DNA from 3 places in the Pseudomonas sp. MC6 genome. Region 2 is predicted to be linked to each of the others. Evidence: riboswitches for the same ligand, from Rfam matches in the RefSeq annotation. Region 2 holds a riboswitch; each other region holds the start of a gene.
The links. A riboswitch is a leader RNA that binds a small molecule or an ion and turns the genes downstream of it on or off. The one in region 2 is predicted to bind cobalamin.
Positions count from the first base shown of each region.

Region 1 (3,275 bases), 280 kb from region 2:
CCCAGCAGCCAGAACATGATCCCGCGTGCCTGCTCGGAACTGGCCGAGCGGGTGATCAGAAACGCCGTGAGCGCGTTGAACAGCTGCGAGCCGGCGATCCCGGCAAGAATGATCTGCCCGGTGCCGCTGGCCGAACCGCTGACCCGCGCCAGCAGAATCACCAACACGAACGCCGTGACCGCGCCGGCGAAGGCACCGACTGACAGCGAGATCATCCCTGCGCCAACACCGAGCAGCGCCACCATCACCGCTCCGGTCGAGGCGCCGGCAGAAATCCCCAGCAGATACGGATCGGCCAACGGGTTGCGCAACAGCGACTGCAAAATCACCCCGCACGTCGCCAGACCGGCACCGCACGCGGCCGCGACCAGTGCGCGGGTCAGGCGGTAGTTCCAGACGATGCCTTCATCGATAGGATCCAGCGCGTACCCGGCGCCGCACAATTTGTTCGCCAGTACTTGCATCACCACGCTAGGTTCAATCGACGTCTCACCAATGGCCACGCCAGCAACCACTGCAATCAACAGCGTCGCCAGGGCCAGTAACGTGCGGATCAGGCTGGCACTCATTGCGACAGGTCATAGCCGTTGATGGCCGTGGCCAGTTGCTCGATGCCGTCGAACATGCGCAGGCTCGCCTGCATGGCCATGGCGTCGAGAATGATGATGCGGTTGTGTTTCACCGCGTCCATGTTGCGTGTCACCGGGTCGCTGCGCAGGAAGGCGAGTTTCTTTTCATAGTCGTCAGCGGGGAAGCGCCGACGGTCCATGCGCGCGATGACGAGGAAGGTCGGATTGGCTTTGGCGATGGTTTCCCAGCCGACCGTTGGCCACTCTTCATCGGACGCCACCACGTTACGCACGCCGAGGGTGCTGAGCATGAAATCGGGAACGCCTTTGTGCCCGGCCACGAACGGCTCGATGTCCATTTGTGCACTGGAAAACCAGACCAGCGCGCTGGCGTCCTTCAGCTGTTTGCCTTGGGCGGTGGCAATCGATTTGGCGAGGCTGGCCTTGAGCTCGTCGTTAAGTTGCTGGCCATGCTCCTGAACATCGAAGATCTGCGCCAGTTGGCTCACGCTTTTGTAAATCGTCTCGATGCGAAACGGCGCCAGTCGCGTGCCATCGGCGCCGACGAGGTTGTCCTTGGCCTCACAATCGGAGGGCAGCAGGTAGGTCGGAATCTTAAGTTCATGAAACTGCTCGCGGGTGCCCACCGCACCTTGTGGGCCGACCATCCACTCCAGTTCAACGGCAACCAGTTCCGGGCGCTTGCCGATCACCGATTCGAAACTCGGCTCGTTGTCGGCCAGGCGCTGGATCTTGTCGTCCTGCGCTTTGTACTTGGCCAGCACATTGTTGAACCACAGTGAGGTGCCGACGACTTTATCGCTCAGGCCCATGGCGTAGAGCATTTCCGTGCCGGCCTGGCCGATGGTCACGGTGCGCATCGGTGCGTGCTGGAAGGTCAGGGTGCTGCCGCAGTTGTCGATCGTCAGTGGATAGGCCGTCGGGGCCGCCTGCGCCATGGCGTAAAGGCTCAGGCCGGTAATGAGGGTGGCGATGCGGGGCAGCAGCATGGGGCAGTCTCCGAGGGAACCGTACGGGGAGCGGGAGAGTACGGATCGGAAACACATCTTCGAACGCAGTCAGGGCAACCGCGCAAGGCCGGGCAGCAAACAAAGACGCGCACGGCACGATGTCCTTCCCGGACACCCCGCCGGTTAGTAGTCACTGTGCCGGCAGGTCTCCTGACTGATGCGTCATCGCCTGGCTCCGGCCTTCCCGGGGTTCACCCAGTGGCAGTCGTGGAGCAGGCTCGGCACCTACAGTTGCGGGGGCAGTTCCGATCAATGCTGTGCAAGCACCTCGGATTCCCTGTTAGTCCCGTTCGGGAACCAGCGGCGGCATGTTAGTCGATCGAGCCGCTGAAGGGGAGACGAATCTGTCGTGGCGCGGATTAGTGCTGGCTCATCAAACCGTGCAATACGCCCAAACGCAGACCCGGTTCGGAGGGCACCATCTGCGCGATGCCGAACACTTTGAACGCCGCCAGCATCAGCACCAGACCACCGGGCAGAATGCTCTGGCGGTGCGCTTGCAGACCGGTCAGTTTCAGTTGCTGGACGTTGTTCACTTTCAACAGCAGCAGCGACAGGCGTAGTAGCCCGCCGTAGGTGATGCCGTCCTGGCCGAAGTCATTCAGGTGGTTGGCCTTGAGCACTTTGGCGAGCATGCGCGCAGTGCCGGAAGAGCCGATGGTTTGCTGCCAACCCTGAGCACGGTAACGCCGGGCAACTTTTTCAAACTGCAGGATGGCGAAGCGTTCGGCTTCCTGCAGCGCGCCGGCGGACACATCGCCGCCGCGAAAAAAGCGCGTGCTCAAGGTGCCGCTGCCGATGGCGATGCTTTCGGTGAGCAACGGTTGCGCACCCTGACCGAGGATCAGCTCTGTGGAGCCACCGCCGATGTCGACCACCAGGCGCAGGTCTTCAGCGCTTGGCAAGGCATGGGTCACGCCGGCGTAGACCAGCCGCGCCTCTTCATGGCCGCAGATGACGTCGATGGGAAACCCCAGATGCCGCTCGGCACTGGCCAGAAACAGTTGCGAGTTGTCCGCCTCACGCACCGCGCTGGTCGCCACCGCACGGACTCGGCCGGCCTCGAAGCCGCGCAGCTTCTTGCCGAACCGCGCCAACGCCTGCCAGCCGCGATCCAGTGCCAACGCGTCCAGCGCGCCACCGTCAAATCCTTCGGCGAGGCGCACCGGCTCACGCAGGGTTTTCACCTCCTGAATCTGCAAGCCCTTTCGACTGCGCACCGACTGGCCGATCATCAGGCGAAAGGCATTCGAACCCAGGTCGATGGCGGCAAACAGCGAGGCGTCGTCTTTCATGGGAATCCTTGCAGAGCTTCCGTCGGGAGGCGCGAGACGGTTTGCGAGGATTCTGCCGTGATCTTGATGACATCCTGATGACGGGGCAGGGGCGGTTCAGTGAATGTGTGGCTGTCATGACACTGTCATTATCCGGCGTTTATGCTGAGGCCAATACATCGCGTGTTCTTAAAGTTTTTGCTGCCATTTTTGGCAGCTTTTTTTTGCCCAAAATTCAGCGAAATCCCTGTAGGAGCTGCCGAAGGCTGCGATTTTTTGACTTTGTTTTTGGAGAGCAAGATCAAAAGATCGCAGCCTTCGGCAGCTCCTCCAAGGGTCGTATTTGCAATTTTTAATAGAGGTTGGCTAATATACGATCCATATACACATCGTATCGGATT
Region 1 covers NZ_CP186504.1:2,373,129-2,376,403, reverse strand. Annotated here, with positions in the region: gene ACOYXE_RS10510 (FecCD family ABC transporter permease) at 1-557, opposite strand, end outside; gene ACOYXE_RS10505 (ABC transporter substrate-binding protein) at 566-1,579, opposite strand; cobalamin riboswitch at 1,724-1,917, opposite strand; gene ACOYXE_RS10500 (Ppx/GppA phosphatase family protein) at 1,960-2,895, opposite strand.
Region 1: another riboswitch for cobalamin. It lies ahead of ACOYXE_RS10505 (ABC transporter substrate-binding protein); the one in region 2 lies ahead of ACOYXE_RS09410 (TonB-dependent receptor plug domain-containing protein).

Region 2 (3,275 bases):
CTGAATAGTTGCCGTATTCGACTTGCTTCGAGCTTTTGATGTCGCGAATGTAGCGCATCGCAGCGCCGGCACCCCACAGGCGGTTTTCCGATTCATAACCCACCCGCGAGCGGGCGAAAAAGCTTGGAATGTCGTTGATCGTCACACCGGTGCGCGACTCGGTGAGGTTGCGCGTCATGTCCGCTTGCAGGCTCCACTGATCGTTGAGCGCCAGTTTGGCGTCGGCCTCGAAACCGCGCATCTGGATCGTGCCTTCACCGTTGACCCACTGAATGCCGTCGAGGGTGATCAAGTCGTCGATCTTGCGTTTGAACAGGGTCACGCTGGCGCTGAATTCGCGATCGAGCAAGAAGCCTTTGTAGTCGACACCGAGTTCAACGTTGCGGCTTTTTTCCGGTTTGAGATTACGGTTGCCGATCTCGTCGCCCGGTTCGTTGACGAACAGTTGCTCGGCGTTCGGCAGTTTGTAAGCGCTGCCGTACTGACCGCGCACCGACCAGTTGTCATTCAGATCGTACAGCGAAGTGAGCATGCCGACCGTGGCACTGTCGCCGCCGCTCATGGCTTCATGACGCACGCCGATGCTCGGGTGCCAGTCGGGCAGGGCGTCGATCTGCGGGCGCAATTGCGTGTAGAACGCATGGGCTTCAGCCTTGTCGTTGTCGATGATCAGCACATCGTCCTGGCCCTTGAACCACTGGTTGTCGGTGCCGAACACCAGCACATGGCCGCCGGGCAGTTCAGCCTTGCCTTCGGCCTGCACACCCCAATCGGTGAAGCCCCAATAGTCGTTGTGGTTAATGACTTTGGTGCCACCGCCGACGACGTTGTTGACCCGCGTGTAGCGCGTGTCCCAGTCGTTGATATGCCCTTTGACAAAGTAGCTCAGGCGCTCATTGATGGTCTGCTCGAAGGTCGCCGTGGCGATCTGTTGCACGCGGTCGTTGGTGGTGTTGTGGTTGTCGACCGGGCGGGCGAAGTCGAGGTTGGCGTCGGCGTATTGGTAGAACAGTTCCAGCCGCGCATCCTCGCCGAACGACTGAATGGCCTTGCCGCCAAACGTGGTGACTTCGTAGGCGCGGCGCTTCTCGCTGATGTTTTTCATGTCGCGGTTGCGATAGGGCTGGTAACCGTCGGAAACGTTGTGGCTGACATACGCCAGCAGACCGAGATCGCCGAAACCGTTCGTGAAGATGTTCTCGACGCGCGCGTCTTCGGTGGTGCCGCCGAAACTGTCGGCGCCCAGATTCACTTCGCCAGAGGTTTTGCGCGATTGCGGGCTGCGGGTGACGATGTTGATCACGCCGGAAACGGCCTGAGTGCCGAACAACAGACTCTGGCCACCCTTGAGCACTTCGATGCGCTCGATAGCGTTGGCCGGCAGGGTGTCCAGATAGAGGCCGCCGTACAGGCGATTGTTCAATCGAACGCCGTCGAGCAGGATCAGCGTGTCGTCGTTGCGCCCGCCGAGCAGCGAATAGGTGCCGTAGTCGAACGGGCCGTTTTTCGGCGCTACGTACAAGCCGGGAATGAACATCTGCATGACGCGGCTGACATCGGCGCTGGGGCCGGCGCGTTCGATCTGCTCGCGGCTGACGATCTCGACCTTGCTGCCGAACTTCGCCATCTCGGCGACAGTGGTGGACTCCACCGACGGTGCAGAAACGATTTGCTGATTGAGTTCCAGCGGCGCGTCGTCGGCCAGCAGCAGTGGGCTGAACAGGCAGCCGCACAAAAGGGTTGGAGCAGAAGTGTTGAAAGGTCGAATCATTGTCTTCTCGAAAAGGATCTTCGCAGAAGAGCATGCAAGAGAAGGCATCGCGCACAGCCAATACCGGCCCATGCCCGCCCACCGCAGGATTTTGCCAAACGAAATTCCAGGCCGGTCTCCGGGCTCGCGCGTATCGAGGCTTTCACCTTCCCATGGCCGTCTGGCCACAGTGGTGTATCGAAAGCATCACGCGCATACCGTTGCGGGGGCAGCACCGGACTGGTTCGAAAAGAACGTACCGGTTTCCCGTTTCACCCCATGCACGGCGGCATGGGACACCTGAAACTGGCCGGCATCTGAACATTCGACAGACCGTTCGTCAACTTGCCGATGAGTGCTCCTCAATCTGGATCTGCCAGTACCACCTATGGACGCCTGAGCGATCGCTTTGATCTGAATGGCTTGCCGACGTTCGGCCCTATATCCTGCACGCCTGTGTGATGGAATGACTTAGGGAAGAATTGCATGCCGTTCAGGGTGATGGTGGTCGGTGGTTACGGAAATTTCGGCAGCATCGTGTGCCGGCATCTGGCGTTGATGCCGCAGATCGGCCTGGTACTCTCCGGCCGTGATCCGCAAAAATTGCAGCGCAAAGTCGATGAACTGAATGGTCAATCGGGCAATGTCTGCGAAGGCTGGTGCGGCGATGCCATGGGCGCCGATTTCAAAGACGCATTGCGGGCGCTGAACATTCAGTTGGTCGTCCACACCGGCGGGCCGTTTCAGGGGCAATCCTATGCCGTCGCCGAGAGCTGCATCGACGCGGGCGTGAACTACTGCGATCTGGCCGACTGCCGAACTTTCGTCAATGGCATCGACGTGCTCGATGCGCGGGCGAAACTGGCCGGCGTGGCGATTCTCAGCGGTTGCAGTTCGGTCCCAACGCTGTCGTCGGCAATCATCGATGAACAGCGCCAGCGCTTTTCCCGCATCGACTCGATCGAACACGGCATTTCCTCATCGGCGAAAATGCCGGGGCTGTCGACCATCGAAGGCGTACTCGCCTATGCCGGCAAGCCGATCAAACAGCTGAAGAACGGCAAGGTGCATGAAGTGTCCGGCTGGCTGGACCTGACCTTGCGCAAAATGCCGCAGATGGGCACCCGGCTGCTGGCCAACGTCGATGTCCCGGACATGGACATCTTCGCCAGCCGTTATGGCGCGCAGACCCTGAAGTTCAAGGCCGGCGCCGGGCTGAAACTCGGCGGCATCGCCAACGGCTTGCTGGCGCAGGCTCTCAAGGTGGGGCTGGTGCGCGACCATGCGCTGTGGGCCGGCAGACTGCATCGACTGGGCCTGCGCTTCGAGCGTTTCGGCGATGGCAAAAGCGCGATGTACATCGACGTTCGGGGCCTTGGGTTTGACGGCAAACCGCTGTCGATGACCGCGCAACTCACCGCCCTGAACGACAAAGGCCCGGAAATCCCCAGCTGCGCCGCCGTCGCCCTGGCAACAAAAATGGCTTCGGGCTACGTACCGGCCGCCGGCGCCCGACCGTGCGTGG
Region 2 covers NZ_CP186504.1:2,095,072-2,098,346, reverse strand. Annotated here, with positions in the region: gene ACOYXE_RS09410 (TonB-dependent receptor plug domain-containing protein) at 1-1,771, opposite strand, end outside; cobalamin riboswitch at 1,864-2,069, opposite strand; gene ACOYXE_RS09405 (saccharopine dehydrogenase family protein) at 2,237-3,275, shown strand, end outside.

Region 3 (3,275 bases), 800 kb from region 2:
CGTTTCACCCTGTGAAGGGCACCCGTAACAAGTTGTGTAGGAGAGCATGGGGGTGGGGTTTTGGTCAATTTTTGGGTGTATATCCGTTGCTGCGGGTGTTGCTGATTAGGGTTCCGCCCTTACGGCGGGTCACTTTTTCCAGACGCCGAAAAAGTAACCAAAAAGGCTTGCCCTGACGTTCGGCCCGCTCGCTGGGGCTCGGGGTTCCTTCGCTCCGGGATCGATCCGGGCGCAGCGCCTACGGTTTGCTTCGCTGCACCTCCTCTCGCTGTGTTTGGCTGCGCCAAACGGTCGCTGCGCTCCCACGCCCGGATCAATCCCTCCACTCAGCCTTCCGATGTCGCCCGTGGATCAAGATCAAGAGCAGGCGAGCTGACACTCGGCCTATTGAGTGGTGAGGAGCGGGGCGCGTTCGGCTTTTGATTTGCGTTGTTGCTGCCCCTCACCCCAGCCCTCTCCCGAGGGAGAGGGAGCCGATTGGTAGGTGCTTCAAAATGTGCGTTCCACTCGGTATTCCACGTCGGTGTACCTCTTCCATTCCACGCAATCAGTCCCCTCTCCCTCCGGGAGAGGGCTAGGGTGAGGGGCTTTTGATCTGTTTCAGAATCTGAGTTCGACTCGGTATTTCAAGTCGGCGCATCTCTCCCAAACACCACGATCAGTCCCCTCTCCCTTTGGGAGAGGGCTAGGGTGAGGGGCTTTTGATTTGGCTTGTGATCTTGCTTTGGCTTTGGTTTTTGATCTTTTACCCCTTCGGAAGGCCGAGCGAAGGTGTTCATCCGGGGTTAGGCGCGCAGCGCCGTTCGACGAAGTCGAACACATCGAGAGGAGGTGCAGCGAAGCAAACCGTAGGCGATGCCCCCGGATGGACACCGTAGCGAGGGAACACTGAGCCTCAGCGAAGTGCCGTACGCCGGGGCAAAGCCTTTTGGTTCCTTTTTGGCGTTTGAAAAAGGGACTCGCTGTAAGAGCGAAACCGCCAGCAGCCAAAACCGCAGCAACGGATATGCCCCCAATCCAAACATTGACCCATAAGCAAGCCATGCGTAGCCTTGCGCATTCGAGGTTCTTCGGCCGTTGCCGAAGCTAAGAAGGGAACGCGGTCAATGCCGCGGCTGCCCCCGCAACTGTGAACGGTGATGTTCGCTGCCACGCCACTGCCAGCTCAATCGATGAGCCCGCGGGAAGGCGCAGCCAACGCCAGGCCCAGCGCCTGAACGCCGTCAGCCAGGAGACCTGCCTCGTCACAGATTCTCAATTCAACCGGGCGGGGTGATCCGGTGGCGAACTCTCCGGGCGCGCACGTGCGTTGCCGGTTCTCGTCCCGTATGCCCGCCGCTTGCCAAAGGGCATACCGATGAAAACACTGGCCAAACTTCCCGTCACCATCGTCACCGGCTTCCTCGGCTCGGGCAAGACCACATTGCTGCGGCACATGCTCGACAACGCGCAGGGCCGTCGTATCGCGGTGATCGTCAATGAGTTTGGCGAGTTGGGCATCGACGGTGAAATCCTCAAGCAATGCACCATCGGCTGCACCGAAGAAGAAGCCACCGGCCGCGTTTACGAACTGGCCAACGGCTGCCTGTGCTGCACCGTTCAGGAAGAATTCTTCCCGGTGATGCGCGAACTGGTCGCGCGTCGCGGCGACCTCGACCACATCCTCATCGAAACCTCGGGCCTGGCCCTGCCAAAACCACTGGTGCAAGCGTTCCAGTGGCCGGAAATCCGCAGCGCCTGCACCGTTGACGCGGTGATCACCGTGGTCGACAGCCCGGCCGTAGCCGCTGGCACCTTCGCCGCGTTCCCGGATCAGGTCGACGCCCAGCGCAAACTCGATCCGAATCTCGATCACGAATCGCCGCTGCACGAACTGTTCGCTGACCAACTGGCCAGCGCCGACCTCGTCATTCTCAACAAGGCCGACCAGACCAGTCCGGAAGATCTCGCTCGCGTGCGCGCTGAAGTCGCCGAAGAGCTGCCACCGGCGGTGAAAATCATCGAAGCCAGCAACGGCCGTCTGCCGCTGGACGTGCTGATCGGCCTTGGCGCCGGTTCCGAAGAACACATCGACAGTCGCCACAGCCACCATGATCATCACCACGGTGAAGGCGATGACGACCACGATGACCACGATCACGACGCCTTCGATTCGATCTCCATCGAACTGCCGCAAGCCGATGAAAGCCTGCTGCTCGACGCCCTGACGCAACTGGTGGTCAAGCACGGCATCCTCCGTGTCAAAGGTTTCGCCGCCATCCCGAACAAGCCAATGCGCTTGCTGATTCAAGGCGTCGGCACGCGTTTCGACAAGCACTTCGACCGTCAGTGGGGCGCCGATGAAGCGCGCGTCACGCGTCTGGTGTTGATCGGTCAGGAACTCGACGCCGCCCAACTCGAAGCGCAACTGCGCGCTGCGCTCAGCGTTTAAACCATGCACCTGCTCAGGACTCAGCCCGGCGGATTCGTCTCGGATGACAACATTGCCGACCTTGGACAAACCCCCGCCGAGCTGGTGATCCTGTGCAGCGGCGACTCCAGCCTGGCGCTGCTCGCCGAAGCCGCGCAGCAGTTGCCGGAAGATTATCCGAGCCTGCGTCTGGCCAATCCGATGCAGGTGCAGAATCACGCCTCGGTCGATCTGTACGTCGATGAAGTGCTGCGCCACGCCAAGGTGATTCTGATTTCGCTGCATGGCGGCATTGCCTATTGGCGCTATGGTGTCGAGCGGCTGGTCGAGCTGTCCGAGCGTGGTGTGCAGTTGATTCTGGTACCGGGCGATGACCGTCCCGATCCGGAACTCAGCGACTTGAGCACCGTCAACGCCGAGGAACGCGACCGGCTCTGGCAATTCCTGCGTCAGGGCGGCATGGGCAATGCGCTGGATTTCTTCCGCTGTCTGGCCAGCCGTTGGCTCTCCCGCGATTACGCCTGGGAAGAACCGCAGACCCTGCCGCGCACGGCGATTTACCACCCGAATAAAACCAGCGCCGCACTGAGTGACTGGCAAGCCGAATGGCTGCCGGAAAACCCGGTGGCGGCGGTGCTGTTTTACCGCTCGCATTTGCAAGCGGCGAACACCGCGTTCATCGATGTGTTCTGCCAGCGCTTGCAGGCAGCGGGGTTGAATCCGCTGCCGATCGCCGTGGCCAGTCTGAAAGAACCCGGCTGCCTGGCGGTGGTCGAGGATTGGCTGGATGAAGTCGAGGCGGGGGTGATTCTCAACACCACCGGATTCGCTCAGTCCAGCCCCGAAGCGCCGCATCTGCGGCCGT
Region 3 covers NZ_CP186504.1:1,290,194-1,293,468, forward strand. Annotated here, with positions in the region: cobalamin riboswitch at 1-41, opposite strand, end outside; cobalamin riboswitch at 1,047-1,258, shown strand; gene cobW (cobalamin biosynthesis protein CobW) at 1,358-2,431, shown strand; gene cobN (cobaltochelatase subunit CobN) at 2,435-3,275, shown strand, end outside.
Region 3: another riboswitch for cobalamin. It lies ahead of cobW (cobalamin biosynthesis protein CobW); the one in region 2 lies ahead of ACOYXE_RS09410 (TonB-dependent receptor plug domain-containing protein).